4 regions of the Streptomyces sp. NPDC006261 genome follow, and region 2 is predicted to be linked to each of the others. Evidence: riboswitches for the same ligand, from Rfam matches in the RefSeq annotation. Region 2 holds a riboswitch; each other region holds the start of a gene.

What was found. Region 2 has a riboswitch for cyclic di-AMP ahead of ABZ154_RS29370 (LysM peptidoglycan-binding domain-containing M23 family metallopeptidase). Riboswitches for the same ligand answer to the same signal wherever they lie in the genome.
Positions count from the first base shown of each region.
Region 1: it holds a riboswitch for cyclic di-AMP, as region 2 does, so the genes downstream of both, ABZ154_RS21500 (NlpC/P60 family protein) here and ABZ154_RS29370 (LysM peptidoglycan-binding domain-containing M23 family metallopeptidase) in region 2, are expected to answer to the same signal.
Region 3: it holds a riboswitch for cyclic di-AMP, as region 2 does, so the genes downstream of both, ABZ154_RS01750 (M23 family metallopeptidase) here and ABZ154_RS29370 (LysM peptidoglycan-binding domain-containing M23 family metallopeptidase) in region 2, are expected to answer to the same signal.
Region 4: it holds a riboswitch for cyclic di-AMP, as region 2 does, so the genes downstream of both, ABZ154_RS28800 (M23 family metallopeptidase) here and ABZ154_RS29370 (LysM peptidoglycan-binding domain-containing M23 family metallopeptidase) in region 2, are expected to answer to the same signal.

Region 1 covers NZ_JBEXSI010000032.1:28,447-35,581, forward strand. Annotated here, with positions in the region: gene ABZ154_RS21485 (GNAT family N-acetyltransferase) at 30-434, opposite strand; gene ABZ154_RS21490 (C40 family peptidase) at 476-1,567, opposite strand; gene ABZ154_RS21495 (hypothetical protein) at 1,833-2,186, shown strand; gene ABZ154_RS21500 (NlpC/P60 family protein) at 2,237-3,466, opposite strand; cyclic di-AMP (ydaO/yuaA leader) riboswitch at 3,465-3,631, opposite strand; gene pcrA (DNA helicase PcrA) at 3,912-6,353, shown strand; gene ABZ154_RS21510 (peptidoglycan DD-metalloendopeptidase family protein) at 6,472-7,135, opposite strand, start outside.
Region 2 covers NZ_JBEXSI010000061.1:27,055-34,189, reverse strand. Annotated here, with positions in the region: gene ABZ154_RS29395 (MBL fold metallo-hydrolase) at 1-596, opposite strand, end outside; gene ABZ154_RS29390 (PPOX class F420-dependent oxidoreductase) at 756-1,196, opposite strand; gene ABZ154_RS29385 (TetR/AcrR family transcriptional regulator) at 1,346-1,957, shown strand; partial or broken gene ABZ154_RS29380 (radical SAM protein) at 2,012-2,263, shown strand; gene ABZ154_RS29375 (SGNH/GDSL hydrolase family protein) at 2,268-3,095, opposite strand; gene ABZ154_RS29370 (LysM peptidoglycan-binding domain-containing M23 family metallopeptidase) at 3,258-4,241, opposite strand; cyclic di-AMP (ydaO/yuaA leader) riboswitch at 4,245-4,405, opposite strand; gene ABZ154_RS29365 (tyrosine-protein phosphatase) at 4,817-5,629, shown strand; gene ABZ154_RS29360 (DUF6126 family protein) at 5,634-5,810, opposite strand; gene ABZ154_RS29355 (XRE family transcriptional regulator) at 5,855-6,463, opposite strand; gene ABZ154_RS29350 (aspartate aminotransferase family protein) at 6,523-7,135, opposite strand, start outside.
Region 3 covers NZ_JBEXSI010000002.1:107,334-114,468, forward strand. Annotated here, with positions in the region: gene ABZ154_RS01735 (DNA topoisomerase IV subunit A) at 1-1,738, opposite strand, end outside; gene ABZ154_RS01740 (pitrilysin family protein) at 2,019-3,374, shown strand; gene ABZ154_RS01745 (pitrilysin family protein) at 3,401-4,771, shown strand; cyclic di-AMP (ydaO/yuaA leader) riboswitch at 4,995-5,161, shown strand; gene ABZ154_RS01750 (M23 family metallopeptidase) at 5,175-5,990, shown strand; gene ABZ154_RS01755 (GntR family transcriptional regulator) at 6,214-6,921, shown strand; gene ABZ154_RS01760 (HPr family phosphocarrier protein) at 7,105-7,135, opposite strand, start outside.
Region 4 covers NZ_JBEXSI010000058.1:17,570-24,704, reverse strand. Annotated here, with positions in the region: gene ABZ154_RS28830 (DEAD/DEAH box helicase) at 1-1,720, shown strand, start outside; tRNA gene ABZ154_RS28825 (tRNA-Lys) at 1,940-2,013, shown strand; partial or broken gene ABZ154_RS28820 (tRNA (adenosine(37)-N6)-threonylcarbamoyltransferase complex transferase subunit TsaD) at 2,563-2,760, opposite strand; tRNA gene ABZ154_RS28815 (tRNA-Met) at 2,875-2,948, shown strand; gene ABZ154_RS28810 (MerR family transcriptional regulator) at 3,063-3,809, shown strand; gene ABZ154_RS28805 (PP2C family protein-serine/threonine phosphatase) at 4,033-5,220, shown strand; cyclic di-AMP (ydaO/yuaA leader) riboswitch at 5,428-5,580, shown strand; gene ABZ154_RS28800 (M23 family metallopeptidase) at 5,592-6,635, shown strand; gene ABZ154_RS28795 (PrsW family glutamic-type intramembrane protease) at 6,722-7,135, opposite strand, start outside.

The sequences.
Region 1 (7,135 bases), on a different contig from region 2:
GGCTTCAGGCCCGGCTCCTACTCCTACTCCTACTCCCGCTCCAGCGAGATGTTGACCTTCTCGCCGATCCGGCGGTAGCCGATGCTCGCGTAGATCCGTTCGACGTCGGCGTCTCCGGGCTCCAGCCAGACCGTCCGGCAGCCCTGGGTGAAGGCCCGTTCCGTCAGCCAGGCGGTGAGCGCGGCGCCGACGCCCCGGCGGCGGAAGGGGGCCGCGACGGCGAGGCCGGCCAGTTCGCTGAGGCCCTCGATCGCGACCGAGCAGCCGCCCACGCCGGCCGGTGCGCCGTCGAGGACCGCGAGTGCGGAGACCTTGGCGTACTTCAGCTCCCAGCCCGGGTTGTGCCGGACGGTGAACGGGCCCACCCGGTAGTGGGTGGGGGAGCGCAGCGTGAGCGTGCGGGCGTACTCCTGGACGGCGTTCGCCATCGTCATACGGGGAGTTCCTTCGGCGGGAGAGAGGTCGGCGCCGGGGACTATGCCACCCGGGCCGCTCCGGCGAAAGGCATTTGGCTGATGGGCGCGATCCGGACCGGGGCTCCCGGACGCGGGGCGTGGATCATCTGGCCGCCGCCGATGTAGAGGCCGACGTGGCTGATGCCCGAGTAGAAGAACACCAGGTCACCGGGGGCCAGTTCGGAGCGGGAGACCCGCTGGCCGGCGTTGATCTGGGTGTAGGTGGTGCGGGGCAGGCTGACGCCCGCCGCCTGCCAGGCCGCCTGGGTCAGCCCGGAGCAGTCGAAGGCGTTGGGGCCGGTCGCGCCCCAGACGTACGGCTTGCCGATCGCCCCATGGGCGAAGGCGACGGCCCGTGCCGCCCGGGAGTCGGGGGCGGCGACCGAGGCTCGGGGGGTGGAGCGGTCGGCGTGGGCGGCGGAGCGGTCGGCGGGGCCGCCGCCGTGGCCGGCGTCGGCCGAGCGTTCGTACGCGGCGCGCTCGGCGGCGGTGAGGGTGGCCAGGAGCCCCCGGGCATCAGTCAGCTTGGTGCGGATCGCGGTGCGGTGCTTGTCCAGCTCGGCGCGGCGGGCGGCGAGCGCCTCGGTCTCCCGGTCGGCGCGGGCCTTGACCCGGGCGATGCCCGAGAGCTGGCGCCGGATCGAGCTGAGCAGGCTCGCCTGCCGGTCGCCCGCCCGGTCGAGGTGCGCGGCGCGCTCCAGGTAGCTGTCGGGGTCCGAGGAGAGCGCCAGTTGTACGGCGGGGTCGAGGGCGCCGGTGCGGTACTGCGCAGTGGCCATCGACCCGAGCGTGTGGCGGGCGGTGTTGAGGCGGTCGGTACGGCGGGCCGCCTCGTCCGCCAGGGTGTCGACGGCCTTGGTGGCGGCGGCCTCCTTCTCCTTCGCCCCGTTGTACTTCTCGGTGGCGACCTCGGCGTCGTGGTAGAGCCGGTCGACCTTCGCCCGGACCTGGGCGGCGGTGGGAGCGGGCTCGGCGGGTGCGGCCCCGGCGCCGGTGGCCGAGGTGGCGGTGGCGGCCCCGGCGAGCGCCAGGGTGGCGGCGGTGCGGGCAGCAGGGCCGGTGAACGGGCGCTGCTTGGGTTTCCGGTGAGCGGATTTCCGGTGCGCGGCCACGGGGGCGGCATCCTTCCTGTCGGCTGCCCGCCGGGGGATACCGACAGGTCCGCCAGGGACGCTAATCCGGGCGCACGGAAAAGGTTCGCCATGACAGCTATTGCCCGGATGTGACGCTTCACCACCGCCGGATGACCGGCGATGCGGAGCCGGAACTGATCATTCCGGCAGGTTCGAGCGCGTGGCGCACAGTTCCGGCGAAGGGCCCGAGAAAGGCTTACCTCACTGAGTGGCCACGCTTTGGCCATGGCTAGGCTCCGGGACCATGAACGCACTCATCGGCGTCTTCGTCGCCCTGCACATTATCGGCATCGCCTCCCTGCTGGGCGGCTTCCTGACGCAGATGAAGGCCATGGGCGCGGGCACCGCCCGCTTCGTTCCCGCCATGCTGCACGGCGCGCTGACCATGCTGGTCACCGGCGTCGCCCTGGTCGGGCTCAACCAGGCCGACGACCAGACCGTGAACAACGTCAAGATCGGCGTGAAGCTGGCGCTCCTCGTCGTCATCCTCGCGCTCGTCTACGTCAAGCGGGACGAGGAGAAGGTCGAGAAGGGCGCGTTCGCGGCGGTCGGCGGGCTGACGGCCGCCAACATCTTCATCGCCACGCTCTGGACCTGAGACTCTCTCGGGGGCGGCCGCCGGTCAGGCGGCCACCCCCGCCCCCGGCACTACGCCGGGCGCACGCTGCCGTAGATCGGCATGGAGTAGATCGACTCCTCGCGGACGTTCGCCCCCGGCTTCGGGGCGTGGATCATCATCCCGTCGCCCTTGTAGATGCCGACGTGGCTGATGTCGTCGTAGAAGAAGACCAGGTCACCGGGCTGCAGGTCGGACGTGGCGACCCGGGTGCCCGCCTTCACCTGGTCCCAGGTGGTCCGGGGCAGTGTCACGCCGGCCTCCCGCCAGGCCGCCTGGGTCAGCCCCGAGCAGTCGTACGAGGCCGGGCCCGAGGCCCCCCACACGTACGGCTTCCCGATCTGGGCGCGGGCGAAGTCCAGCACCTTCTGGGCCTTCGCGGCGTAACTGCCGTCCGCCCCGGCTCCCGTTCCCGTACCGCTGCCGGATCCCGGGCTCGTCCCCGTCCCCGTACCGCTGCCGGAGCCGCTGTCTCCGCCGGACTCGTTCGCGGCCTCCTCGTTCGCGGCCTCCTCGCGCGCCTTCTTCTCCGCTTCCTCGCGCTCCTTGGCCTCGGCGGCCTGGCGGCGGGCCAGCTTCTGCGCCTTCTCCTTGGCCTCGGCCTCCTTCTTGCGCTCCAGCTCCGCCAGCCGTGCCTTCTCCTCGGCGGTCAGCCTCGACAGCAGCGTCCGGGCCTCCGTGAGCTTGTTCTGCACCTTCTGCTTGCTGGAGCGCAGCGCGGTCTGCGTCTCCGTGAGAGACTCCAGGCTCTTCACGGCCTCCGCGCGCTTCTTCGACGCCGCGGCCTGCTGCGTACGGAAGTCGTCGACGGCCTTCTGCTGCCGCTCCGTCGACCGGCTCATCAGCCGGCTCTGGTCGAAGTACGCCTGCGGGTCGTCCGCCAGGAAGAAGGTCGCGGTGGGCGTGATGCCGCCGGTGCGGTACTGCGCGGCCGCGTAGGACCCCAGCTCCCGGCGCGCCTCGTTGATCTTCTCGGTCCGCTTCGCCACGTCGGAGAGCAGCGTGTCGACCTTGGTGCGCTGGGCCGTGGAGGCGGTCCTCGCGCGGTTGTACTGCTGCGTCGCGCTGCCCGCCTGCCGGTAGAGCTCGTCGACCTTCTTCTGGACGTCCTCGATGGCCGGCTTCGGCTCGGCGGGGGCAGCGGTCGCGCTCTGCGTGGAGAGCAGTGTCACAGACGCCAGCGCGGCCGTCGTGAACCCGACGGCGGGGGTGGTGGTGCGCACCTTCGTGCGCGGCTTGCGATGCGATGCCAAGACCGGCATCTCCTTCCGTGGACCGCCTACCGGGTTAGCTGTCGGGTTCGGACGGAACGGAAGGCTGTCCTACGGTCCGGATGCGAGGGTACGGACCGATTCACCCCGGTTGTGCGTGTGGGTCCCCGGTTCCGAACTGCTGGGACGGCAGGACGGATTCGGCAGAGGTGACCGTGAGACGCGGTTCGTCTCAGGGAGATTACGGATCACCTGACCGAGCACGCTAGCCAACCGGTGGCTCCGCTGGGAAGGAGGATGAGCGATATGCCCGATACATTTTCGTGACCTCTTCGGATCGGAGGCCCCGCACCCCCTCCGACCGGGCACTCCTTCACGGAACGTCGACGTCCGCTCTCCGTGCGTACGGGTGACGTGGGGGTGCGGGCGGCTGCTTCCGACCGCTTCCCGGCTTCGGCGGAAGGTTGTCGGTGCGGCCGCCTAGACTCGGTAGGCGATGAGCAGCCTCTTTGACGACAGTTTCCTGACCGGCCTCCAGCCCACGGAGGACGGCCCGCCGCCGCCCCCCGAGGACCACGCACCCGACGCGGTGCCGGAGGGACTCTTCGAGGGCGTCTTCGACGCGCCCCCGCCGCCCCGGGACGGGTATTACCGGGACGGCCACCCGCGCCCCGTCATCGACGCCGCGGCGCTGCTCGGCGGGCTGAACACCGAGCAGCGCGCCGCCGTCGTGCACGCCGGGTCCCCGCTGCTCATCGTCGCCGGAGCCGGCTCGGGAAAGACCCGGGTGCTCACCCACCGCATCGCCCACCTGCTGGCCGAGCGCGGGGTGCACCCGGGGCAGATCCTCGCGATCACCTTCACCAACAAGGCCGCGGGCGAGATGAAGGAGCGCGTCGAGCAGCTGGTGGGCCCGCGCGCCAACGCCATGTGGGTCATGACCTTCCACAGCGCGTGCGTCCGGATCCTGCGCCGCGAGTCGAAGAAGCTCGGCTTCACCTCGTCGTTCTCGATCTACGACGCCGCCGACTCCAAGCGCCTGATGGCCCTGGTCTGCCGCGATCTCGACCTGGACCCCAAGCGCTTCCCGCCGAAGTCCTTCACCGCCAAGGTCTCCAACCTCAAGAACGAGCTCATCGACGAGGAGACCTTCGCCGGACAGGCAGTGGACGGTTTCGAGAAGACCCTGGCCCAGGCGTACGCGCTCTACCAGGCCCGCCTGCGCGAGGCCAACGCCCTGGACTTCGACGACATCATCATGACGACGGTCCACCTCCTCCAGGCCTTCCCGGACGTCGCCGAGCACTACCGCCGCCGCTTCCGCCACGTCCTGGTCGACGAGTACCAGGACACCAACCACGCCCAGTACACGCTGGTACGGGAGCTCGTCGGCCCGGCCGGAGAGGCCGCCGACGCCCCCGCCGAGCTGTGCGTCGTCGGTGACGCGGACCAGTCGATCTATGCCTTCCGGGGCGCGACCATCCGCAACATCCTCCAGTTCGAGGAGGACTATCCCGACGCGAAGACGATCCTCCTGGAGCAGAACTACCGCTCCACGCAGACGATCCTCTCCGCCGCCAACGCGGTCATCGAGCGCAACGAGAGCCGCCGCCCCAAGAACCTGTGGACCAACGCCGGCAGCGGCGCCCGCATCACCGGTTATGTGGCCGACACCGAGCACGACGAGGCGCAGTTCGTCGCCGACGAGATCGACCGGCTCACCGACGCGGGCGACGCCAAGGCGGGCGACGTCGCCATCTTCTACCGGACCAACGCCCAGTCCCGTGTCTTCGAAGAGATCTTCATCCGCGTCGGCCTGCCCTACAAGGTCGTCGGCGGCGTGCGCTTCTACGAGCGCAAGGAGGTCCGGGACGTCCTGGCCTACCTCCGCGTCCTCGCCAACCCCGAGGACACCGTCCCGCTGCGCCGCATCCTCAACGTTCCCAAGCGCGGCATCGGCGACCGTGCCGAGGCCATGATCGACGCCCTGTCGATGCGCGAGAAGATCTCCTTCCCGCAGGCGCTGCGCCGCGTCGACGAGGCGTACGGCATGGCGGCGCGCTCGTCCAACGCCGTCAAGCGCTTCAACACGCTGATGGAGGAGCTCCGTACGATCGTCGAGTCCGGAGCCGGACCCGCCGTCGTGCTGGAAGCCGTCCTGGAGCGAACGGGCTATCTCGCCGAGCTCCAGGCCTCCACCGACCCGCAGGACGAGACCCGTGTCGAGAACCTCCAGGAACTCGCGGCCGTCGCCCTCGAGTTCGAGCAGGAGCGCGGGGACGAGGAGGGCACCGGCACACTCGCGGAGTTCCTGGAGAAGGTCGCGCTGGTCGCCGACTCGGACCAGATCCCCGACGAGGACGAGGACGGCTCCGGCGTCATCACGCTGATGACCCTGCACACGGCGAAGGGTCTGGAGTTCCCGGTCGTCTTCCTCACCGGCATGGAGGACGGCGTCTTCCCGCACATGCGGGCCCTCGGCCAGACCAAGGAGCTGGAGGAGGAGCGGCGCCTGGCGTACGTCGGCATCACCCGTGCCCGCGAGCGGCTCTACCTGACCCGGGCCGCCATGCGCAGCGCCTGGGGCCAGCCCTCGTACAATCCGCCCTCGCGGTTCCTGGAGGAGATCCCGGACGCTCACCTGGAGTGGAAGCGCAAGGGCCCGATGGCCGCCCCGGCAGGCCCCACCTCGGGCATCACGTCCTCGCTCTCCTCCTCGCGCGCCCGCTCCGGCCCTTCGGGCTTCGCGACCCGGCGCGGCACGGAGAAGGCGACGGTCACGCTGGTGGTCGGGGACCGGGTCACGCACGACCAGTTCGGGCTGGGCACGGTGACGGCCGTCGAGGGGTTCGGCGACCAGGCGAAGGCGACGGTGGACTTCGGCGGCGAGCGCCCGAAGAAGCTGCTCCTGCGGTACGCGCCGGTCGAGAAGCTGTAGGACCGAGAAGCTGTAGGGCGAGCAGGAGAAGGGGGCGGGACGGCCGTCGAAGCCGTCCCGCCCCCTTCTCGTGTCCGTACGTGCTGTGTGTGTACGTGCTGTGGCGCCGCAGGTCTGCTCAGGTCGGGTTGACGCCGTGGCTCCGCAGCCACACCAGCGGGTCGATCGACGCACCGCCGCCGGGCCGGACCTCGAAGTGCAGGTGCGGGCCGGTGGAGTTGCCGGAGCTGCCCGCGTACGCGATGACGTCACCGGCCTTCACCGGGCCGGAGCGGATCTTGGTGCTGCTGAGGTGGCAGTACCAGGTCTCCGTGCCGTCGGCCATGGTCACGATCGCCATGTTGCCGTAGGCGCTGTTGTACTGGGTGCGCACGGTGCCGTCGGTCGCGGCCATCACCGGGGACCCGTACCCGACGGGGAAGTCGATGCCCGTGTGCACGGACATCCAGTTGACGCCCGCCTGGCCGTAGTAGGCGCTGAGCCCGTGCTGCTTGACCGGCAGGACGAACTTGGGGCGCAACGCCTCGCGGCGTGCGGCCTCCTCCTCGCGCTTCTTCTTCTCCTCCACCTGGCGCTGCTTCAGGTCGATGCGCTCCTGGGTGCGGCTCGCGCGCTGACGGAAGTCGTCGCTGCCCTCGGAGAGCTGCTCCAGCTGGCTGTCGAGCTTGTTGTTCGCGGCGACCGGCTCGACCGTGCTCGGGTCGGCGACGGCCAGCGAGGTGGTCTTCTCCTGCTTGTCCTCGTCGCTGATCCCGCTGACGGAGGCGGCCGCGATGCCAGCG
Region 2 (7,135 bases):
CGGCCGGGGGCCACTCCCCAGCGCTCCAGATGGGCGCCGACCCCGAGCGGCACGGCGAAGACGGTGTCCGTGGCCGCCAGCGCGCGGATCGTCGGCAGGTCGAGGTGGTCGTAGTGGTCGTGGGAGATCACCACCACGTCTACGGGTCCGAGCGTGGCAAGCGGCACCGGAACGGGGTGCAGCCGCTTGGGTCCGGCGAAGGGGAACGGGGAACACCGCTCGCCCCAGACCGGGTCGAACAGCACCCGGCGGCCGTCGATCTCGGCGAGCACGCTGGAGTGGCCCATCCAGGTCAGCCGCAACCCCGTGGCGGGCGGTGCGGCCAGATCGGCGAGGGTGGTGGCGTGGACCGGAACGCTGCCCGCCGGCGCCCTGCGGATCCGCTGCTCCTTCCGGAAGTAGATCTTGGCGAATTCCAGCGTGGACCCGGACGGCCTCGTCCGGGCACCCAGCGGGTTCTGGAACACCCCGTCGGCGAAGTTCGGCGAGCTGAGGATGCGCTGCATCCGCGCTCCTGCGGGATCGGCCCCGAAGGACTCGGAGCGCATCGAACGCAGTTTCGTACGGAAGGGGACAAAGTAGTCGGCGCCGGTCACAACATCTCCTGGGGGAGTCGGTGTCGTCTCATTATCGTCGGACTGCCCGACAGGGCGAGGAGAGGACGGTGAACGGGGCAGCGGATCCGGCCGGCGACGCCCGGCACGCGGCGGGCGGGACCCCCGTCGGGGCCCCGCCACGGTCCGGCCGGTGACGGTTCAGCCACGCGGCTGCCCGTAGACGTGCTCGATGTGCAGAGTGAGCAGCACCCGGCGGTCATCGACCATGGCCCGCCGGTAGTCCTCCCAGTCCGGGTGCTCACCGCGGACGTCGCGGTACAGCGTGATCAGGGCCTCCACCGTGGCGTCGTCCCGTTCGGCGGCGGGCGGGGTCAGCTCGGCGGTACCGTCCGCGACGGTCCAGGCCCAGCGGTCGTCGCTGGTGACGTGGTAGCTCGCGCGGGGGTCACGCCGCAGGTTGCGGGTCTTCGCCCGGCCCTCGGTGATCGACACCCGGACCACCTGCTCGTCGGGGTAGTAGGCGTGGTTGACGTTGGACAGCTGGGGGCGCCCGTCCCGCTTGAGAGTGACGAGCACTCCCCCGTCGTGCTCGCCGAAGAGGCGGAGCAGCGCTTCCTGAGCCGGTTCGAATGACGTCATGAACGGTCCAACGTGCTTCTCCCCCCGAGGATTCCGGTCCGGAGGCTCCCGCGGGAGGTGTCACGTCCGGGTGCCGCCGTCGCGTCATCGCGGTGGCGGCGAAATCTCCGGTGACCGGCAGTGACCGGCGCATTGACTAGGGTGGTCGCGTGGCAAGAGTCCGGTTGAACGTGGCGGAACGGCGCGAGGAGCTGCTGAAGGCGACGGTCGAGCAGATCGAGATCCGCGGGGCCTCCTCCGTGCGGATCGCCGATGTGGCGTCCGCTCTGGGGGTGAGCAACGCGCTGGTGCTCTACCACTTCTCGACCAAGGAGAAGCTGGTCGCCGCCGCCTTCGGGTACGCGGCCGAGGCCGATCTCGCCCATCTGCGCAAGCTGCTGGCCCGGCGCACCTCCGCCGTACGGCGTCTGCGGGCAGCCGTGCGGTGGTACGCGCCGACCGGGCAGGCCAAGGGGTGGCGGCTGTGGATCGAGGGCTGGGCGGCCTCCCTGCGGGAGCCCGCCCTGCGCGAGGTCGCGGGCGATCTCGACCGGCGGTGGAAGGCGGAACTGGCCGAGGTCATCGCGGAGGGCGCCGCCGCCGGTGAGTTCCGCTGCGAGGATCCGGAGTCGGCGGCCTGGCGGCTGACCGCCCTGCTGGACGGACTGGCCGTGCAGATGACGTCGTACGCGGGTCCGCTCTCCCGGTCCACGATGCTGCGCTGGACCGACGACGCGCTCGCCCGCGAGCTGGGCCTCGACCACGCCGCGCTGACCGGCTGACACGTCAGGTGTGGCGCACCGTGGCGTAGGCGGTGCCGTCCAGCCCGAACGCCAAGGCGCCACTTCGGCAAGGCGGAGCTGGGCAATCTCGACGACGGCAGCTACCGCCGGGCGCTTCGCCCGCGGGCCTGCCCGCTGGCCGTGTGCGACTGCCACATCGGCTACGTCCGCCTGGAGACGCCGCTGTACGACGTGTGCGCGGGCGGCGCCCCGGAGCGGGTACCCGCCGGGTCCGGCGCGTGCGCGCCGACCGGGCCCGTCACCTCGGGCCCGTCCCGGCGTACGCTCCCGCTGCTGGAGCTCTGACCCACTACAGCGGCAGCAGGTCCGGCCGCTTCGCCTCGACATGGTCGCCCGACGACTCGCCGCGCAGCCGCCGGCCGATCCACGGCACGAGGTACTCCCGCGCCCACTGGATGTTGTCGCGCCGCTCGTCGAAGGGGCTGCGCTGGGCCTGCGGCGGCCAGGGCTGGTCCGGCTCGGCCGGCACGTCGTGGCCGAGGACCTGGGCGGCGCGCAGCGCGACGCGGGTGTGGCCCTCGGGCGACAGGTGGAGCCGATCGGCGTCCCACGCACGCCGGTCCTGGACCGAGCGCAGCGACCACAGGTCGAGCACGGGGCAGTGGTAGCGGTCGGCGATCGCCCGGAGATGGACGTTGTACGTGGCGATCTTGCCGCGCATGTGGCGCAGCACCGGAACGCCCCGGGTGTCGAAGCCGGTGGTGACCATGACGGTGCCGACCGCCTGGGTCAGGTCCGCGACGGCCCGCTCGAAGCGCTCGGCGAGATCGTCGGGGTCGGTGCCGGGCCGGATGATGTCGTTGCCGCCCGCGCAGAAGCTGACCAGGTCGGGGGCCAGTTCCTTGGCGCGGGGAAGCTGCTCCTCGACGATCTGGTCGAGGAGGCGTCCGCGTACGGCGAGATTGGCGTAACGGAAATTGCCGTGCCGGGTCTCGTCCGGGTTCGTCGCCGCGTCGGGGGGCGGGAGCCGGTCGGCGAGCAGAACCGCGAACCGGTCCGCCCAGCCGACGAAGGTGCCGTCGGGGCCGGGATCGCCGACGCCCTCCGTGAAACTGTCCCCGATCGCCGCGTACGACCCGATGGTGTTCTGCTGCTTGGTTCTCGAATCGTCTGCCACGAGCACATATCCTGCACCGTTCAATGTGACCTACGCGACCGTAATACGGGGTTGACGGGTGGTGAGATAGACCACCCGGTCAGATTTCGGTAAAGCCGGAATAAGCGGAGGGGCGGTGCGCCGCCGCGCACCGCCCCTCGATCACTTCCGGTAGCCCTCGGGTCAGAGGGAGACGCCGTGCTGGCGCAGGTAGGCGACCGGGTCGACGTCCGAGCCGTAGCCCGGACCGGTGCGGACCTCGAAGTGGAGGTGCGGGCCGGTGGAGTTTCCGGTGGAGCCGGAGAGGCCGATCTGCTGGCCGCCGGTGACGGTCTGGCCGGCGGAGACACTCAGCGAGGACTGGTGGGCGTACTGGGAGTACATGCCGTCCTCGTGCTGGATGACGACCTCGTTGCCGTACGAACCGCTCCAGCCGGCCGAGACCACGGTGCCCGGGCCGATGGCGCGGATGGGCGTGCCGGAGGCGGCCTGGAAGTCCGAGCCGGTGTGGTAGCCGCTGGACCAGCTGGAGCCGGAAGCCCGGTACGGGGTGGTGACGTTGGCGTGGTCCAGCGGGGCGGTCCAGCCGGAGCCGGTGGACTGCGAGGAGCCGGTCTGCGCGGAGGTTCCGGCCGGAGCGGCGGCGTCGGACTCGTCGGCCGAGAGGGTGTCGCCCTTCGGGGCCTGCTCAGCCTTCTTCGGGGCGGCCTTGGGGGCGGCGGCCTTGGAGGCGGCCTTCGGGGCCGGGGCGGACTTCTTCGCCTCCGACGGGGTGGCGGAGCCGGACGCCTTGGCGCCGAGCGTCAGCTTCATGCCCGGGAAGATCAGGCCGGGGTTCTCGCCGACGGTCGAGCGGTTGTCCTGGTACAGCTTCTGCCAGCCGCCCTTGACCTGGTGCTCGGCCGCGATCTTCGCGAGGTAGTCGCCGGAGACGACGGAGTACGTCTTCGGGGCGGTCTTCGCCGTGGCGGGCGCGGCCTGCTGTGCGGTCTGCGCGGCGGCGGGGGCGGCCGCGGACCTGACGGCGGGGGCTGCCTTGTCCGCGGCGTGGGCGCCGGTGGCGCCGATCAGCGGGAGGGCGAGTACGGCGCCGCCGGTACCCGCGGCGAGGACGCCGCGGTGGATCGGGCCGGACTTGGGACGACGGTGCTTACCCTTTGCGGGCATGGGGAAGTTCCTCTCCGGCGCCTGCGAGGTGAGCTGTCGGGTTCGGGCTGGAGATGCCCGGCCGCCGGGTGGCGACTTCACCCCGAGCCGGTCCGGATCGCTCCGGGCCGGCGGCTTACCTGGTTCCCCCGCTCCTGCCGCACGTGAGTGGGTGGGTGCGAATTCCGGGCGGTGGCAGGATTAGGCGGTCCGTCCGGATTGACGGTGACCGTAAACGAGCGAGGACGACGGGAACAAGCCGTCGGTTGCACATCGGAATCATCGATTCAATTTCTCTCCGGATTTCCCGTCACCCTCCGTGGATTACGGATCTTGGCTTTCCGTACGGATCCTGGGAAATCGCCCGGGCACCGCCGCCACGGTCCGTCACGGATATGATCCCGCTCACCTACGGATCCCCATGTCCCCCATTAGCGGGGCATGTTCTGCGAAATGCACCAATACGGACACTCCACGGACACCACCCCTGACGGTCCATCAGCAGACCACCGAATTCCCCGTGCATCGATGTCGTATCGTCGCAGGAGCGCCCTCGCCGGAGAGCCGCGCCGACGCCAGAGATTCCAGGAGCCACCGTGACGCAGCAGGTGCCGCAGGTCCCGCCGACCGAGACCGCACTGACCGGAGTCCGTAACTTCCGTGACGTGGGCGGGCTTCCCACCGCGGACGGGCGGCGCACCGCCTTCGGTCGGCTCTACCGCAGCGGTCATCTGGCGCACGCCACTGCCGAGGACGCCCTCGTCCTCGGCGGGCTCGGGCTGCACACCATCTTCGACTTCCGCAACTCCGCCGACCACAAGCTCGACGGGTACGACATCGAGCTGGCCGGTGTCCGCAATGTCAGCATTCCGCTTTCCGACCCGGCCGACGGAGCCGAGTTCTGGCGGCTGGTCCGCGACGGGAACATCGAGCAGCTGCGCTCGATCCTGGCGAACGACAAGGGCACCGAGCGCATGCTCCACATGTACCGCGCGATCATCGTGGACCGCACCGCCGAGCACAGCCGGGTGCTGCACGCGCTGGCGGAGGACAGCGTGCCGGCCCTGATGCACTGCGCGGCCGGCAAGGACCGGGCGGGTCTGTCGATCGCGGTCTCGCTGCTCGCGGTCGGCGTCGAGCGCGAGGCGATCGAGGCGGACTACCTCAAGTCCAACGATCCTCACCGCCGGTACAAGGTGAAGCGCACGGACATGTCCGAGACCGGGATGTCCGCCGAGGTGATGGAGCTCCTCAACCCGCTCTTCGGGGCGCAGGCCTCCTACCTCTCGGCGGCGTTCGCGGCCATCGACGAGACGTGGGGCACGACCGACCGCTACCTGGCGGAGGGGCTGGGCATCTCCCCCGAGACCCGGGAACGCCTCCGCGAACGGCTGCTCGACGGGAGCTGACGGCTTACTCCGCGCCCGCCACCATGAAGAGCAGGTAGAGGAAGGCCGCGATCACATGGCCGACCACCAGGTAGGCGAAGAGCCGGATCACCAGACCGCGCGGCATCCGGCGCTCCTGCGAGTCCTTGGTGGTCTTCGGGCGCCTCGGGCCCAGCGGGTCGTAGTGCTCGGAATCGGACATGACGGTCCTCTCTGCCGGCCTCGCGGCCCGGTGGAACGAAGGGGTCAGCGCGCGTGGAGCGCGTTGCCGAGGCAGAGCTCGGCCGCGGGGCTCTGCAGCAGGGAGTGGACGAAGAGCAGCTCCGCCCCTGCCCGGTCCAGGGCCGCGATCCGGTGCGGTGTGAGCGAGTCGAAGTGGGCGCTGTCGCCCGGGTCCAGATCGTGCACGGTCTGCCCCAGCGCGACCCGCAGCCGCCCGCCGAGGACGTACAGCCACTCCTCACCTGGGTGCACCCGCACCAGATCGCCCTGGGCGCCGTAGGGGACCCGGACCCTCAGCGCCTGCATGGCGCGGCCGGAGCCGCCCGCCCGGCGGTACATCCAGCCATCGGCCTCGGCGCCCTCGAAGGCTCCGCCCCGGACGACCGCCTCCCGCTCGGGCGGCTTCTCGCCGAGCAGCTCGGAGACCGTCGTACCGTAGATGCGGGCGAGGCCCAGCAGCATGGGCAGCGAGGGCTGCCTGCGGCCGGTCTCCAGCCGGGACAGGTGGGCCGGGGAGAGTCCGGCCCGCTGGGCGGCGGTCTCCAGGGTGAGGCCGCGGCCGCGGCGCAGGTCGCGCAGTCGGGGTGCGACGCCGGGGAGCTCGTCGGCCGCCCCTTCGTCCGGAGGGTTCATGTCTCCATTGGGCCAGGAACTTTCCTCGCGGGCAAATATCTTGCCCCGGAGGCAAAGTCTCAGCGGTTGGCCACGGCCTGCTTGACCAGGGTCCGGCCGAAGTCCCACATCAGGCCGCCGCCGCTGTGCGCGTCGTCCATGACCTCGGTGAACGCGGCCACGAAGCGGTCCACCTCCGCCTCCCCGATGATCAGCGGCGGGATCAGCTTGATCACTTCCAGGTGGTCGCCGGAGACCTGGGTGAGGATGCGGTGCTTGCGGAGCAGCGGCACCACGACCATCTGGGCGAAGAGTCCCTTGCGGGCCGCCTGGAGCATGGTCCAGCGGCTGCGGAGCTTCAGCGAGGAGGGCCGCCCGAACTCGATGCCGATCATCAGCCCGCGCCCGCGCACCTCGTGCAGCAGCTCGTAGCGGTCCACCAGCGCGGAGAGGCGCTCCCGCAGCAGGTCGCCGGTCCGCCGGGCGTTCGCGACGGTCTCCTCGTCCTCCATCACCGTGAGCACCGCGAGCCCCGCCGCCATGGCCTGGGCGTTGGAGCCGAAGCTGGCGGAGTGGACGAGGACCCGGTCCATCGAGGAGTAGACCCTGCGGAAGATCCACTCCTTGCCGAGCGTCGCGCCGACCGGCACATAGCCGCCGGAGAGCGCCTTGGCGACGCAGACCAGGTCGGGC
Region 3 (7,135 bases), on a different contig from region 2:
GGTCGATCACCGAGAGCCGCAGCAGCCGCCCGGTGGAGGTCACCGCCCCCACATCGCCGCGCGCCGTCGCCGCGACCGCCGAGACGATCACGTCGTGCTTGGTCCGCCGGGCGTCCTCGGAGATCTCGACCGGCTCCGCGTTGGCCGTACGAGCCAGCAGACCCGTCGAGGAGAGCAGCACCCGGCACGGGTCGTCGGCGACCTCCAGCGGTACGGACGCGATCTGCGACGCGGCCGACTCCAGCAGCACCGTGCGCCGGTCCGTGCCGAACTTCTTCGCCACGGCGGCCAGCTCCGAGGAGACCAGCTTGCGCAGCTCCGCGTCCGACTCCAGGATCGCCGTCAGCGCGTCGATCTCGCCGGTGAGCCGGTCCTGCTCGCTCTCCAGCTCGATCCGGTCGAAGCGGGTGAGCCGGCGCAGCGGCGTGTCCAGGATGTACTGCGTCTGGATCTCGCTCAGCGAGAAGTGCGCCATCAGGCGCTCCTTCGCCTGCGCCGAGTTGTCGCTGTCCCGGATGATCCGGATGACCTCGTCGATGTCGAGGAGGGCGACGATCAGCCCCTCGACCAGGTGCAGCCGGTCGCGGCGCTTGGTGCGGCGGAACTCGCTGCGCCGGCGCACGACCTCGAAGCGATGGTCGAGATAGACCTCCAGCAGCTCCTTGAGGCCCAGGGTGAGCGGCTGGCCGTCGACCAGCGCCACATTGTTGATGCCGAAGGACTCCTCCATCGGCGTCAGCTTGTAGAGCTGCTCCAGCACCGCTTCCGGCACGAAGCCGTTCTTCACCTCGATGACCAGACGCAGGCCGTGCGCCCGGTCGGTGAGGTCCTTCACGTCGGCGATGCCCTGGAGCTTCTTCGCCGAGACCAGGTCCTTGATCTTGGCGATCACCTTCTCCGGGCCGACGGTGAAGGGGAGTTCGGTGACGACGAGGCCCTTGCGGCGCGGTGTCACGTCCTCCACGGCGACGGTGGCACGGATCTTGAACGTGCCGCGGCCCCCCGTGTACGCGTCCTTGATGCCGGTGAGCCCGACGATCCGGCCGCCGGTGGGCAGATCGGGGCCGGGAACGAAACGCATCAGCGTCTCGACGTCGGCGCCCGGGTGCCTGATCAGATGGCGGGCGGCGGCGATGACCTCGCCCAGGTTGTGCGGGGGCATGTTGGTCGCCATGCCGACTGCGATCCCCGAGACCCCGTTGACCAGGAGGTTGGGATAGGCCGCAGGCAGGACGACCGGCTCGCGCTCCTGGCCGTCGTAGTTCGACCGGAAATCGACGGTGTCCTCGTCGATCGCCTCGGTCATCAGTGACGTGGCGTCGGCCATCCGGCACTCGGTGTACCGCATCGCGGCCGGCGGGTCGTCGTTGCCGAGGGAACCGAAGTTGCCGTGGCCGTCGACCAGGGGCAGCCGCATCGAGAAGGGCTGTGCCATCCGCACCAGGGCGTCGTAGATCGACGCGTCACCGTGGGGGTGCAGCTTGCCCATGACCTCGCCGACGACGCGCGCGCACTTCACGTAGCCGCGGTCGGGACGCAGCCCCATCTCGTTCATCTGGGACACGATGCGCCGGTGCACCGGCTTCATGCCGTCGCGGGCGTCGGGCAGGGCCCTGGAGTAGATCACCGAGTACGCGTACTCGAGGAAGGAGCCCTGCATTTCGTCGACGACGTCGATGTCGAGGATCTTCTCCTCGAAGTCGTCCGGCGGCGGGGTCTTCGTGCTACGGCGGGCCATCGCGGCTGCGACTCCTTCACGGATTCTGTTCGGACAACCTGAACTTGTTCGGGGCGACACGAGCTGACAGGACGAGCTGCTGTCGCGGACCATTGTGGACCGCCGCACTGACAACGCCGACCTCGACCCGTCCCAAGCGGTCCTCGGCGGCCCGGCCCGCGGCGCCCACGACACCATCGACGGAAACATCGGCGGAACGGGAACTTCGCCAGGTGCCGGTGCGCTTGCTTAGAGTGGCAGGTCTGGCAGGAAGTCCAGTATCGCGATCGAAGGGACGTACATGCCCATGGGTCACACGGCCACAGCACAGGCCGGCTCCGGCGGCTTGACAGCGACCGAGCACCGCCTGGCCAACGGCCTGCGTGTGGTGCTCTCCGAGGACCATCTGACCCCGGTCGCCGCGGTCTGCCTCTGGTACGACGTCGGTTCGCGCCACGAGGTCAAGGGACGCACCGGCCTGGCTCACCTCTTCGAGCACCTGATGTTCCAGGGCTCGGGACAGGTCAAGGGGAACGGTCACTTCGAGCTCGTCCAGGGGGCCGGCGGCTCGCTCAACGGGACGACCAGCTTCGAGCGGACCAACTACTTCGAGACCATGCCCACCCATCAGGTGGAGCTGGCTCTCTGGCTGGAAGCCGACCGTATGGGCTCCCTCCTCGCCGCCCTCGACGAGGAGTCCATGGAGAACCAGCGCGACGTCGTCAAGAACGAACGGCGCCAGCGTTACGACAACGTGCCCTACGGCACCGCGTTCGAGAAGCTCACCGCCCTCGCCTACCCCGAGGGCCACCCGTACCACCACACCCCGATCGGCTCCATGGCCGACCTGGACGCGGCCACGCTGGAGGACGCCCGCGCGTTCTTCCGTACGTACTACGCGCCCAACAACGCGGTGCTCTCGATCGTCGGGGACATCGACCCCGAGCAGACCCTCGCCTGGGTCGAGAAGTATTTCGGCTCCATCCCGTCCCACGACGGCAAGCAGCCGCCGCGCGACGGCACCCTGCCCGAGATCATCGGCGAGCAGCTGCGCGAAGTGGTCCACGAGGAGGTCCCGGCGCGAGCGCTGATGGCCGCCTACCGGCTCCCGCACGACGGCACCCGCGCCTGTGACGCGGCCGACCTGGCGCTGACCGTGCTGGGCGGCGGCGAGTCCTCCCGCCTGCACAACCGCCTGGTCCGCCGCGACCGTACGGCGGTGGCGGCGGGCTTCGGGCTGCTGCGGCTCGCCGGGGCGCCCTCGCTGGGCTGGCTGGACGTGAAGACCTCCGGCGGTGTCGAGGTGGAGCAGATCGAGACCGCGGTCGACGAGGAGTTGGCCCGGTTCGCCGCCGAGGGGCCCACGCCCGAGGAAATGGAGCGGGCCCAGGCGCAGTTGGAGCGTGAGTGGCTGGACCGTCTGGGGACGGTCGCGGGCCGCGCCGACGAACTGTGCCGTTACGCGGTCCTGTTCGGCGACCCGCAGCTCGCCCTGAGTGCCGTGGGACGCGTCCTGGACATCACCGCGGAGGAGGTGCGCGAGGCGGCCCAGGCGGCTCTGCGCCCCGACAACCGGGCGGTGCTGGTCTACGAGCCGATCGAGCCGGCCGAGGACGCCGACGAGGCCATCGACGCGCCCGAGGGGGCGGACAAGTGAGCGACGCCGCCGTGACTGGAGTAGCCATGGAGTACCACCCGCAGCCGACCCCGGGCACCGCCCGGCCGTGGGCGTTCCCCGCGCCCGAGCGCGGCGCCCTGCCCAACGGGCTGACCGTGCTGCGCTGCCACCGCCCCGGCCAGCAGGTCGTCGCGGTGGAGATCTTCCTGGACGCGCCGCTGGACGCCGAGCCCGAGGGCCTGGACGGCGTGGCCACGATCATGTCGCGCGCGCTCTCCGAGGGCACCGACAAGCACAGCGCCGAGGAGTTCGCCGCCGAGCTGGAGCGGTGCGGCGCCACCCTGGACGCGCACGCCGACCACCCCGGCGTCCGGGTCTCCCTGGAGGTCCCGGCCTCCCGGCTGGCCAAGGCGCTCGGCCTGGTCGCCGAGGCTCTGCGCGCCCCGGCCTTCGCCGAGAGCGAGATCGAGCGGCTCGTCGGCAACCGCCTCGACGAGATCCCGCACGAGCAGGCCAACCCGTCCCGGCGCGCCGCCAAGCAGCTCTCCAAGGAGCTCTTTCCGGCCACCGCCCGGATGTCCCGCCCGCGTCTGGGCACCGAGGAGACGGTGCGGCGGATCGACGCCGCCGCCGTGCGCGCCTTCTTCGACGCCCACATCCGCCCCGCCACCGCGACGGCCGTGATCGTCGGCGACCTCACCGGCATCGACCTGGACGCCCTGCTCGCCGACACCCTCGGTGACTGGTCGGGCAACGCGGGCCAGGCCCGTCCGGTCCCGCCGATCACCGCCGACGACACCGGCCGTGTGGTCATCGTGGACCGCCCCGGCGCGGTACAGACCCAGCTGCTGATCGGCCGCATCGGCGCCGACCGGCACGAGCGCGTCTGGCCGGCCCAGGTGCTCGGCGCGTACTGCCTGGGCGGCACGCTCACCTCCCGGCTGGACCGGGTGCTGCGCGAGGAGAAGGGTTACACCTACGGCGTACGCGCCTTCGCCCAGGTTCTGCGCTCCACCGGCCCCGACTCGGGCGGCGCGGCGATGCTCGCCATCAGCGGTTCGGTGGACACCGAGTCCACCGGCCCGGCGCTGGAGGACCTCTGGAAGGTCCTGCGGACGCTGGCGGCCGAGGGGCTGACCGACGCCGAGCGCGAGACGGCCGTGCAGAACCTGGTGGGCGTCGCCCCGCTGAAGTTCGAGACGGCCGCCTCGGTCGCGAGCACGCTGGCCGACCAGGTCGAGCAGCACCTGCCCGACGACTACCAGGCCCAGCTGTACGCCCGCCTCGCCGAGACGGGCACCGTGGAGGCGACCGCGGCCGTGGTCAGTGCCTTCCCGGTGGACCGGCTGGTCACGGTCCTGGTGGGGGACGCGGCCCAGATCGCGGAGCCGGTGAAGGCGCTCGGCATCGGCGAGGTGACCGTCGTCAGCGGCTGACGCGTCGTCGGTACACAACAGGACGAAGAGGACCCCGGCGGAGTGCGATCCGCCGGGGTCCTCGCATTTGTCCGTTAAGGGCTATTCATTCCATTCATTGGAGAGAGCGCATATATGCCCTGTGGGATGCGCGACAAATCGCCCTGTCCGTTTGGTGGCGGGAAGCCGCCCCGCCTAGCGTCGGCCCAGCTGTCCGTAACCCGTATGCCGCATCCGCGGCGCCGGGCAGCCATCGCCGAGTCCCCGTCAGGCGCGAGCCTGGGGAGCCGGGGACCCACGCAGTCCCTGGGGTGAATCGGATCCCCGTGCCGTGACCCGGCGCGGAGCTCCGTAGGAGACCTTCCTGCTCCGAACCCGTCAGCTAACCCGGTAGGCGAGAAGGAAGGAAAGGATCAGCCCCTCCATGGCGTTCACCCGTGCCACCGGGAAGCACCGTGCCCCGAGCCGCCTGACGCGCCGCAGCGCCCAGGTCGCCGGCGTCGCGGCCCTGGCCACCACCGGAGTCCTCGGCTCCCTGGCCTCCCCGGCCGTCGCAGCGGACTCCGAGGCCCCCAAGACCGTCGAGACTGGACTCACGCAGGCCGTCGCCCTCGACGCCACGCTCGCCGAGCAGATCGACGCCCAGGCCCGGGCGCAGCACCAGCAGGCCGAAGCCATCGCCAAGGCGAAGGCCAAGGCGGCCGCCGAAGCCAAGGCCAAGGCCGCGAAGGCCAAGGCGAAGGCCGAGGCCCAGCGCAAGGCCGACGCCCGCGCCAAGGAGGTGCGCGAGGAGAAGGCCCGGGCCGCCCGCGCCGCCGAGCGCGCCCGCCTCAACGCCTTCCACCTCCCGGTCGCCGGCTCGTACGTCACCACCGGCTACAAGTCGGGTGGCGCGCTCTGGTCCTCCGGCAGCCACTCCGGCGTGGACTTCCGCGCAGCCTCCGGCAGCTCCGTCGTCGCGGTCGGCGCCGGTACGGTCGTCGAGGCAGGCTGGGGCGGCGCGTACGGCAACAACATCGTGCTCCGGATGACGGACGGCACCTACACCCAGTACGGCCACCTCTCTTCGATCGGCGTCTCCGTCGGCCAGAGCGTCACCTCCGGCCAGCAGATCGGCCTTTCCGGCTCCACCGGCAACTCCACCGGCCCGCACCTCCACTTCGAGGCCCGGACCACCCCGGAGTACGGCTCGGACATGGACCCGGTCGGCTACCTGCGCTCGCACGGTCTGAGCCTCTGACCCCACCTCGCGCGACGCCCGACTTCCGAAGGCCCCGGTTTGCCGCCGGGGCCTTCGGTATGCGCCGGGGAAAGCCCAGTACCGAGTCGCTCCCGCCCCGGCCCTGGCCAGAAGATATCCAGCAACTCCGGCCTGCCATCGGAAATTGCGGCAGACTGCAATAGAGTCACGGAACAGGCGTCGGCCGGCCGCGTTTCGCGGGGATCAAGGCGGAGGTTCGGACATGCGCGTTCCCGCGCACTCGGTATGCACGGCAATCCGTGACGACATCGTCTCCGGTGTCTACGAGCGCGGCAGCCGCCTCACCGAAGAGCTGCTGGCGCGCCGGTACGGGGTCTCCCGCGTCCCGGTGCGCGAGGCGCTGCGCACCCTGGAGTCCGAGGGCTTCGTCGTCACCCGCAGGCACGCCGGGGCCTGTGTCGCCGAGCCCACCGAGCGGGAGGCCGCCGACCTGCTGGAGGTGCGGATGCTCCTGGAGCCGCTCGGTGCGGCCCGGGCCGCCCAGCGCCGCACGGAGGCCCACCTGAAGGTGCTCCGCGGCCTGGTCAGACTGGGCCAGGAGCGGGCCCGCCGGGGCGAAGGGGAGGATCTGCGGTCGCTGGGCGGCTGGTTCCACGAGACCCTCGCCCAGGCCTCCGGCAGCCCCGGTCTCATCGCCCTGCTCACCCAGCTCCGACACAAGATCGCCTGGATGTACGCTGTCGAGCAGCCGGCCCGCCCGGTCGACTCCTGGGCCGAGCACGGGGCCATCGTGGACGCGGTGGCGCGCGGCGACACGGAACGGGCCAGGGTGCTGACCGCCCAGCATGCGGAACGAGCCGCCGGGGCACACCGGCTGCGCCGCCCGGACCGCCCCGGCCGGCGAGCGGCGCCGCCGCCCCGGGTGAGTTCTTCGCAACACGGCGTAAACATCGCGGGTGCCCGTCATTAACAAGGGCACCGTATACAAAGAGAAGTAATTGCCGAGGGCTTTATCCATGCTGCCTGAATAAGGCCCTGAGTGAGCCAAGCTCTGAGGGGGCGACGCATCGGCGTCAGAAATAACGAAAGAGCCGTGGCCCCCCTCGGGGAACCACGGCTCAGGGTCCGTCGCCGTTGTGCGGTCTCGGGTTCCTCAGACGGTCTCGGGAAGCTCTTCGAGTCCC
Region 4 (7,135 bases), on a different contig from region 2:
CCCGGGCCGTCTGCGCGACATCATCAACCGCGGCGCCTGCTCGCTCGAGAACGTCCAGGTCGCCGTCCTCGACGAGGCCGACCAGATGTCCGACCTGGGCTTCCTGCCCGAGGTCACCGAGCTGCTCGACCAGATCCCCGGTGGCGGTCAGCGGATGCTCTTCTCCGCCACCATGGAGAACGAGATCGGCACGCTGGTCAAGCGCTACCTCTCCAGCCCGGTGACGCACGAGGTCGACAGCGCCCAGGGCAACGTCACGACCATGTCGCACCACGTCCTCGTCGTGAAGCCGAAGGACAAGGCGCCGGTCACGTCCGCCATCGCCGCCCGCAAGGGCCGCACGATCATCTTCGTCCGCACCCAGCTGGGCGCCGACCGCATCGCCGAGCAGCTCATCGAGTCCGGCGTGAAGGCCGACGCGCTGCACGGCGGCATGACCCAGGGCGCCCGTACGCGGGTCCTGGAGGACTTCAAGAAGGGTTACGTCAACGCGCTCGTCGCGACCGACGTGGCCGCCCGAGGCATCCACGTCGACGGCATCGACCTGGTCCTGAACGTGGACCCGGCCGGCGACCACAAGGACTACCTGCACCGCTCGGGCCGTACCGCCCGTGCCGGCAAGTCCGGTGTCGTCGTCTCGCTGGCGCTCCCGCACCAGCGCCGCCAGATCTTCCGCCTGATGGAGGACGCGGGCGTCGATGCCTCGCGCCACATCGTCCAGGGCGCGGGCGTCTTCGAGCCGGAGGTCGCCGAGATCACCGGCGCCCGCTCGCTCACCGAGGTCCAGGCCGACTCCGCGAACAACGCCGCCAAGCAGGCCGAGCGCGAGGCCGCCGACCTGACGAAGCAGCTGGAGCGCATCCAGCGCCGCGCCGTGGAGCTCCGCGAGGAGGCCGACCGCCTGGTCGCCCGTGCCGCGCGTGAGCGGGGCGACGACCCGGAGGCGGCGGTGGCCGAGGTGGCCGCCGAGGCCGAGGCAGCCCTCGTGGCAGCCGTGTCCGTGCCGGAGCAGCCGGCCGCCCGTGACGAGCAGCGCCGCGACGAGCGGGGCAACTACGAGCGCCGTGACAACCGTGGCGGCTACCGCGGCGGCAACGACCGCCGTGACGACCGCCCGTCCGGTGGCTTCCGCTCCGGTGGTGGCGACCGTCGGGACGACCGTGGTGGCCGTCCGTTCGAGCGCAGGGACAACGACCGCCCGTCCTTCAACCGCGACCGCCGCGACGAGCGCCCCTCGGGCGGCTTCCGCTCCGGTGGCAGCAGCGACCGTCGGGACGACCGTGGTGGCCGTCCGTTCGAGCGCAGGGACAACGACCGCCCCGCGTTCAACCGTGACCGCCGCGACGAGCGCCCCTCGGGTGGCTCGGGTGGCTTCCGCTCCGGTGGCAGCGACCGCCCCTCGGGCGGCTTCCGCTCCGGTGGCAGCAGCGACCGTCGGGACGACCGTGGTGGCCGTCCGTTCGAGCGCAGGGACAACGACCGCCCCGCGTTCAACCGTGACCGCCGCGACGAGCGCCCCTCGGGTGGCTTCCGCTCCGGCGGCAGCGACCGCCCGTTCAACCGTGACCGTCGCGACGACCGCCCCGCGGGCGGCTTCCGCTCGGGTGGTACCGACCGCCCGACCGGCCGTCGTGACGACCACCGCGGCGCCAACACCGGCACCAACACCGGCACCTTCGGCCGCCGCGACGACAAGCCGCGCTGGAAGCGCAACGGCTGACCACCGCCCAGCCGCTGACAAGCGGCTGAGCAGGTCCGCCTGACAGACCGGCAGGGCCCGTACGCCACCGAACCGACTCGGTGACGTACGGGCCCTGTTGCTGTTCCCGGTGGCGTGAACCGGCGCGAAACGGACAGGGCGGGGGCGCGACAGGGCCCAAGACCGATACCGGATCGGCTGCCGGGACCGGGCGGGCTATGCTCGGGGGTGATGTTGCAGGGGCCGTTAGCTCAATTGGTCAGAGCAGCGGACTTTTAATCCGTTGGTTGTGGGTTCGAGTCCCACACGGCCTACCGGCAGCAGGGGAAGGGCAGCCTTCCGACCTGTGGCGGAGCGCCCCGACCGGTTTCGACCGGTCGGGGCGCTCCCGTGTTCAGGGCCCTGTGCGTGAGCGATCGCCACCGGTTCACCCGTAGCCGCGCCGTGCCGAGCTCAGGCGGCGGCCGAGATCGCGGCAGAATGCGGGAACGGTGAAACGTGGCAGCGTGGGGGCGATGCCGCTGCAAAGCACGGTTGAGCAGTTCGACTGACAACAGCAGCGCTCACAGAGGTGCGCGGCCACAGCCGAACACCTGCGGGAAGTTCAACCACACGCCGGCGTGCACGCGTACCGCTTCCAAGTCGGAGCCCCGCGCCCCTTCGTCGGCGAGACGCGAAAGAACGGATTCCCGGCGAGGAGCTCGGCGCCGGACAGGCGGCGCAGCGCACGCGGCCCTCGTCGGCGCGGCGGCCGGGTGCAGAGCGGCGTACTCCAGTGGTGCCGACGGGTCGATGGACAGGTCGGCTGCGCCGGGTCGGCGCCCGCCCGCACCAGGAGGTCGCCGACCGCCGCGATCATCGCCCCGCATGCCGAGCCCGGCCTGCGCGAGGGTTTCCCTGACGACGAGGGTGAACGCCTGGAGATGGGCGCGGGCGGCGATCTCCGGTACGACCCCGCCGAAGTACGCGGGCTCGTCCATGCTCGACGCCACGGCGTGCGCGAGCAGACGGCCGCCGGAGACGACCCCCGCTCCCGTCTCGTCTCACGACGACTCGGGCCCGCGTCGCCCGCTACTGCCAGCGCCGGACCGACTGACCTGCGCGGCCCGGGTCGGGGGGCCGGTGGAAAAGTGGTCGGAGCGGCCGCTCCGATGGCGTAGAGTGGTGTTTACCGACGCGGGGTGGAGCAGCTCGGTAGCTCGCTGGGCTCATAACCCAGAGGTCGCAGGTTCAAATCCTGTCCCCGCTACTGAAGATCCGGGCCCGGCACGCACAGCGTGCCGGGCCCGAGTCGTTTCCGGGAGCCGGAGCCCCGCCGAAGACGCTTGACTTTGACGCAGCGTAAAGATCTAGCGTTTCCGGCATGGAGTGGTCCATCCAGGAAATCGCCAGAAAGGCCGGCACCACGAGCCGCACCCTCCGGCACTACGGAGACCTCGGTCTCCTGGTCCCGAGCCGGCTCGGGAGCAACGGCTACCGCTACTACGACCAGGACGCCCTCGTCCGGCTGCAGCGCATCCTGCTGCTGCGGGAGCTCGGGCTCTCGTTGCCCGCGATCAAGGACGTGCTGGAGGGGCAGCGGGACACCGCCGTGGCGTTGCGGGCGCATCTGCGCCTGCTCGAACAGGAACAGGCGCGCATCGGGCGGCAGATCGCCTCGGTGCGGACCACTCTCCACAAGACGCAGGAGGGGATGGAGCTCATGGCCGACGAAGTATTCGACGGTTTCGACCACACCGCTCATGAGCGGGAGGTGACCGAGCGCTGGGGCCGCGAGGCGTACGAGAAGGGCGACCGGTGGTGGCGTTCGCTCGGGGAGGCCGAGAAGAAGGCCTTCCAGGACGAGCACGAAGCCATCGCGCGGGACTGGGGGCTGGCCAGGGAGGCCGGGGCCCGTGCCGACGGTGACGCAGCGCAGGAGATCGCCCGGCGGCACTGCGCGTGGCTGTCCACGACGGCCGAGCCGAGCCGGTCGTACGTCATCGGACTCGGCGAGATGTATGTCGCCGATCCGCGCTTCGGAAAGAACTACGATCGCTACGGGGACGGCACCGCCGCCTTCGTACGGGATGCATTGACGGTCTACGCGGAACGACGGCTCTCCGACTGACCACTCGGAGCGCTGGGTTCCGGGCCGCTTCCCCCTATTTGGCCGATGACGAGTCGCCGCACGGCGCGGCTCCGGGAAGCCTGGACGGGGCGCGGTACCGTCCGCAGCCGTGGCTGGACCGGGCAGGAGTGCACAGGTGGGGATGGCGGAGAAGGGGCGCGGACGCGTGAGGGGGAGCTTCGGCGTCCCGGGGCGCGGGCTGTCCGGCTCCACAGGGGGCGCCATGGGGCGTGGCAAGTCCGGCTCCGCCGGGAAGGGAAAGCCGGTGGTGGCCCGGAGTGCCGGCACCCGGCGGTTCGTCCGGCTGCTGCCGGTGCTGCTCATCGGCGGCGGGCTCCTCTTCGACTGGCTCGCCCCGCCCAACTTCACCGCCGTCCCCCTGTTCGTGGCCGCGCCGCTGATCGCCGCCCCCTTCTTCTCGCTCGCCAGCACGATCCGTACGGGCGTGGCCTCGCTCCTCTCCGTCATCGCGATGCGGCTCTCCGACGGCACGTCCACCCAGGTCGTCCCGGTCATCGAGATGATCACGGTCCTCACCGCCGCGGCCCTGGCCCTCGTCATCAACGGGGTCGTCCGCCGCAGCAACGAGCAGCTGGCCTCGGCCCGGGTCATCGCGGAGACCGCCATGCGGGCCGTGCTGCCCACCCCGGCGGAGCGGATCGGCGGGCTCCAGGTGGCCGCGCGGTACGAGGCGGCGCAGGCGGACGAGTTCGTCGGCGGGGACCTGTTCGCGGTGGCGGACACCCCGTACGGCGTACGCCTGGTCGTCGGCGACGTGCGCGGCAAGGGGCTGGACGCCGTGGAGGCGGTGGCTGTGATCATCGGGGCGTTCCGGGAGGCCGCCGAGCAGGAGCGGTCCCTGGAGGGCGTGGCCCAGCGGCTGGAGCGGGCGCTCGCGCGGGAGGGGACGCGGCGGTACGGGCTGGACGCCATGGAGGGGTTCATCACCGCCGTACTGGCCGAGATCCCGCCGGGTTCGGCCTCGCTGCGGCTGGTCAACCGCGGCCACCCCGAGCCGGTCCTGCTGCACGCGGACGGATCCCTGGAGGTCCTTGCGCCGTCCGTGCCCGCGCTGCCGCTGGGGATGGACCTCGGGGTGTGGCCCGACCGGTCCGACGAGTGGGAGCTCCCAGCCGGTTCGACGCTGCTCGCCTTCACGGACGGACTCTCCGAGGCGCGGGACGCGAAGGGGGCGTTCTACGACCCGGAGGCCCGGCTGCGCGGCCGGATCTTCCCCGGTCCCGAGGAGCTGCTCTCGGCGCTCACCGACGACGTACGGCTGCACACCGGCGGCCGGTCGACGGACGACATGGCGCTGCTCGCCGTCAGCCGGCCGGCGGAGGGGCAGCCGCCGCGGCGGACGACGGTGAAGATTGTCGGCCGGGGCGGTGACACGGTGCGTAATCGATAAGCACCGCTCCGCATAACAGTTGACACACCATCAGAAAAAGAGGTGTGGGTGAGCGGTCGTCAAGTCGGCCGATTCAGACCGCTTGTGTGCGGTAAGTCCCCGTCGAAGCCGTTAATGATCAACAAGAACAGCTTGGAATCGGGCCCGTCTGTCTATTAACGTTCGATAACGCAGCGCGGTCGTCCCAGCCGTCGTCAGAGACGGCGCCGTGCGCGAGCGCCGAATCCCGCAAGGGAACCGGGGAACCACCTACATGGGGTGAATCGGACGCCTGTGTCTCGTGAGAGACGGAGGGGCCCGTAGGAGACCTTCCTGCTCCGAACCCGTCAGCTAACCCGGTAGGCGAGAAGGAAGGAAAGGAGTGCGCCCACGTGGCGTCCAACAAGCCTGCCCCTGAGGCCCCGTCACCCTTCACTGCCGATGGCCTCGGTGGTCCGGAGCGGACGTGGGAGGAGTGGAATCCCACCGCGGAGTCCATCCGTCCCGTGCGCGGCAAGCACCGCGTGGCCAAGCAGCGGGGTCTCGCCCGTAGCTCCACCGTCCTCGGAGTCGGCGTCATAGCGGCCGTCGGTGCGGGTGGCATGGCCACCGCGCAGAGCAAGCCGCCGGTCTCCATCTCTCTTCCCGATTCCATCGCGGACAATCTCCCCGACGCCAAGTCCCTTCCCGGCGTCGGGTCCTTCATGTCCGACGAGGCCGAGGCCGCACCGGTCACCGCCGCTCCGCTCACCTCCGCGGGCATCACGACCGCCGAGGCCGATCAGGGCACCACCGACGCCGGCGAGGCCCTGCGCGCCCGCATCCTCCAGCAGGCCGAGCAGCAGCAGGCCAGCGCCGACGCCGAGGCCAAGGCCGCCGAGGAGAAGGCCGCCGCCGAGAAGGCCGCCGCCGACGCGAAGAAGCAGCAGGACGAGGCCGAGGCCGAGGTCAAGGCCCGGATCGCCGCCGAGAAGAAGGCGGCGGAGGAGGCGGCGGCGAAGAAGGCCGAGGAGGAGCGCCTCGCCAAGCTCCGCGCCAGCTACACCCTGCCCGTCTCCTCGTACACGCTCACCTCGACCTACGGTCAGTCCGGTGCGATGTGGTCCTCCGGCCAGCACACGGGCCTGGACTTCGCGGGGGCGGCCGGTTCGCCGCTCAAGGCCGTGCACGGCGGCACGATCACGGCGGCCGGCTGGTCCGGTTCGTACGGCTACCGCACGGTCCTCCAGCTGGAGGACGGTACGGAGATCTGGTACGCCCACCAGTCCTCGATCGACGTCTCGGTCGGCCAGCAGGTCAGCACCGGCGAAACCATCGGCCGCATGGGCGCCACCGGCAACGTGACCGGCGTCCACCTCCACCTGGAGGTCCGCACCGCCGGCGGCTCGGCGATGGACCCGACGGCGTGGCTGAACAGCAAGGGCCTCTCCGTCTGAGGATCCCGCACCCGCCTCCGCACTGACGAGGGCACGCGCCCCTCGGTCCCCGAAACCCCGGCAGCCCTGACGCTCACCCCCCGACGTCAGGGCTGCCGGTCTGTCCGGCGGTGGGTGCCGTACGGGCCGTGGGGGAGTTGGTACGGGGGCGGGGTGCCGTACCCGGTTGGGTAACCCTGCCCGTGGCCGTGTCCCTCGGCGTACCCGTACCCCTGGCTCTGCCCGTACCCGTACCCATAGGGCATCGGCGGGCGCGGGTGCGGTCGCGGGCCCCTGCCGGTCATGTCGGCCGCGCGGGTGAGAGCCGGGGCCGCGATGGCCCGGCGCTGCCAGAGGTGGTGCAGCAGCTCCCGCTCCCGCTCGGCGAAGTCCGGGCCCACCGCGTCGTGGCGGGCGCGGCGGCGCAGGCCGGCCAGGGTCGTCGCGAACGACTCGTACTCGGCGACCGCGCGGGCGGCCGCCCGGCCCCGGGACCGGTCCTGCTTCCCGTGCCAGTGGCG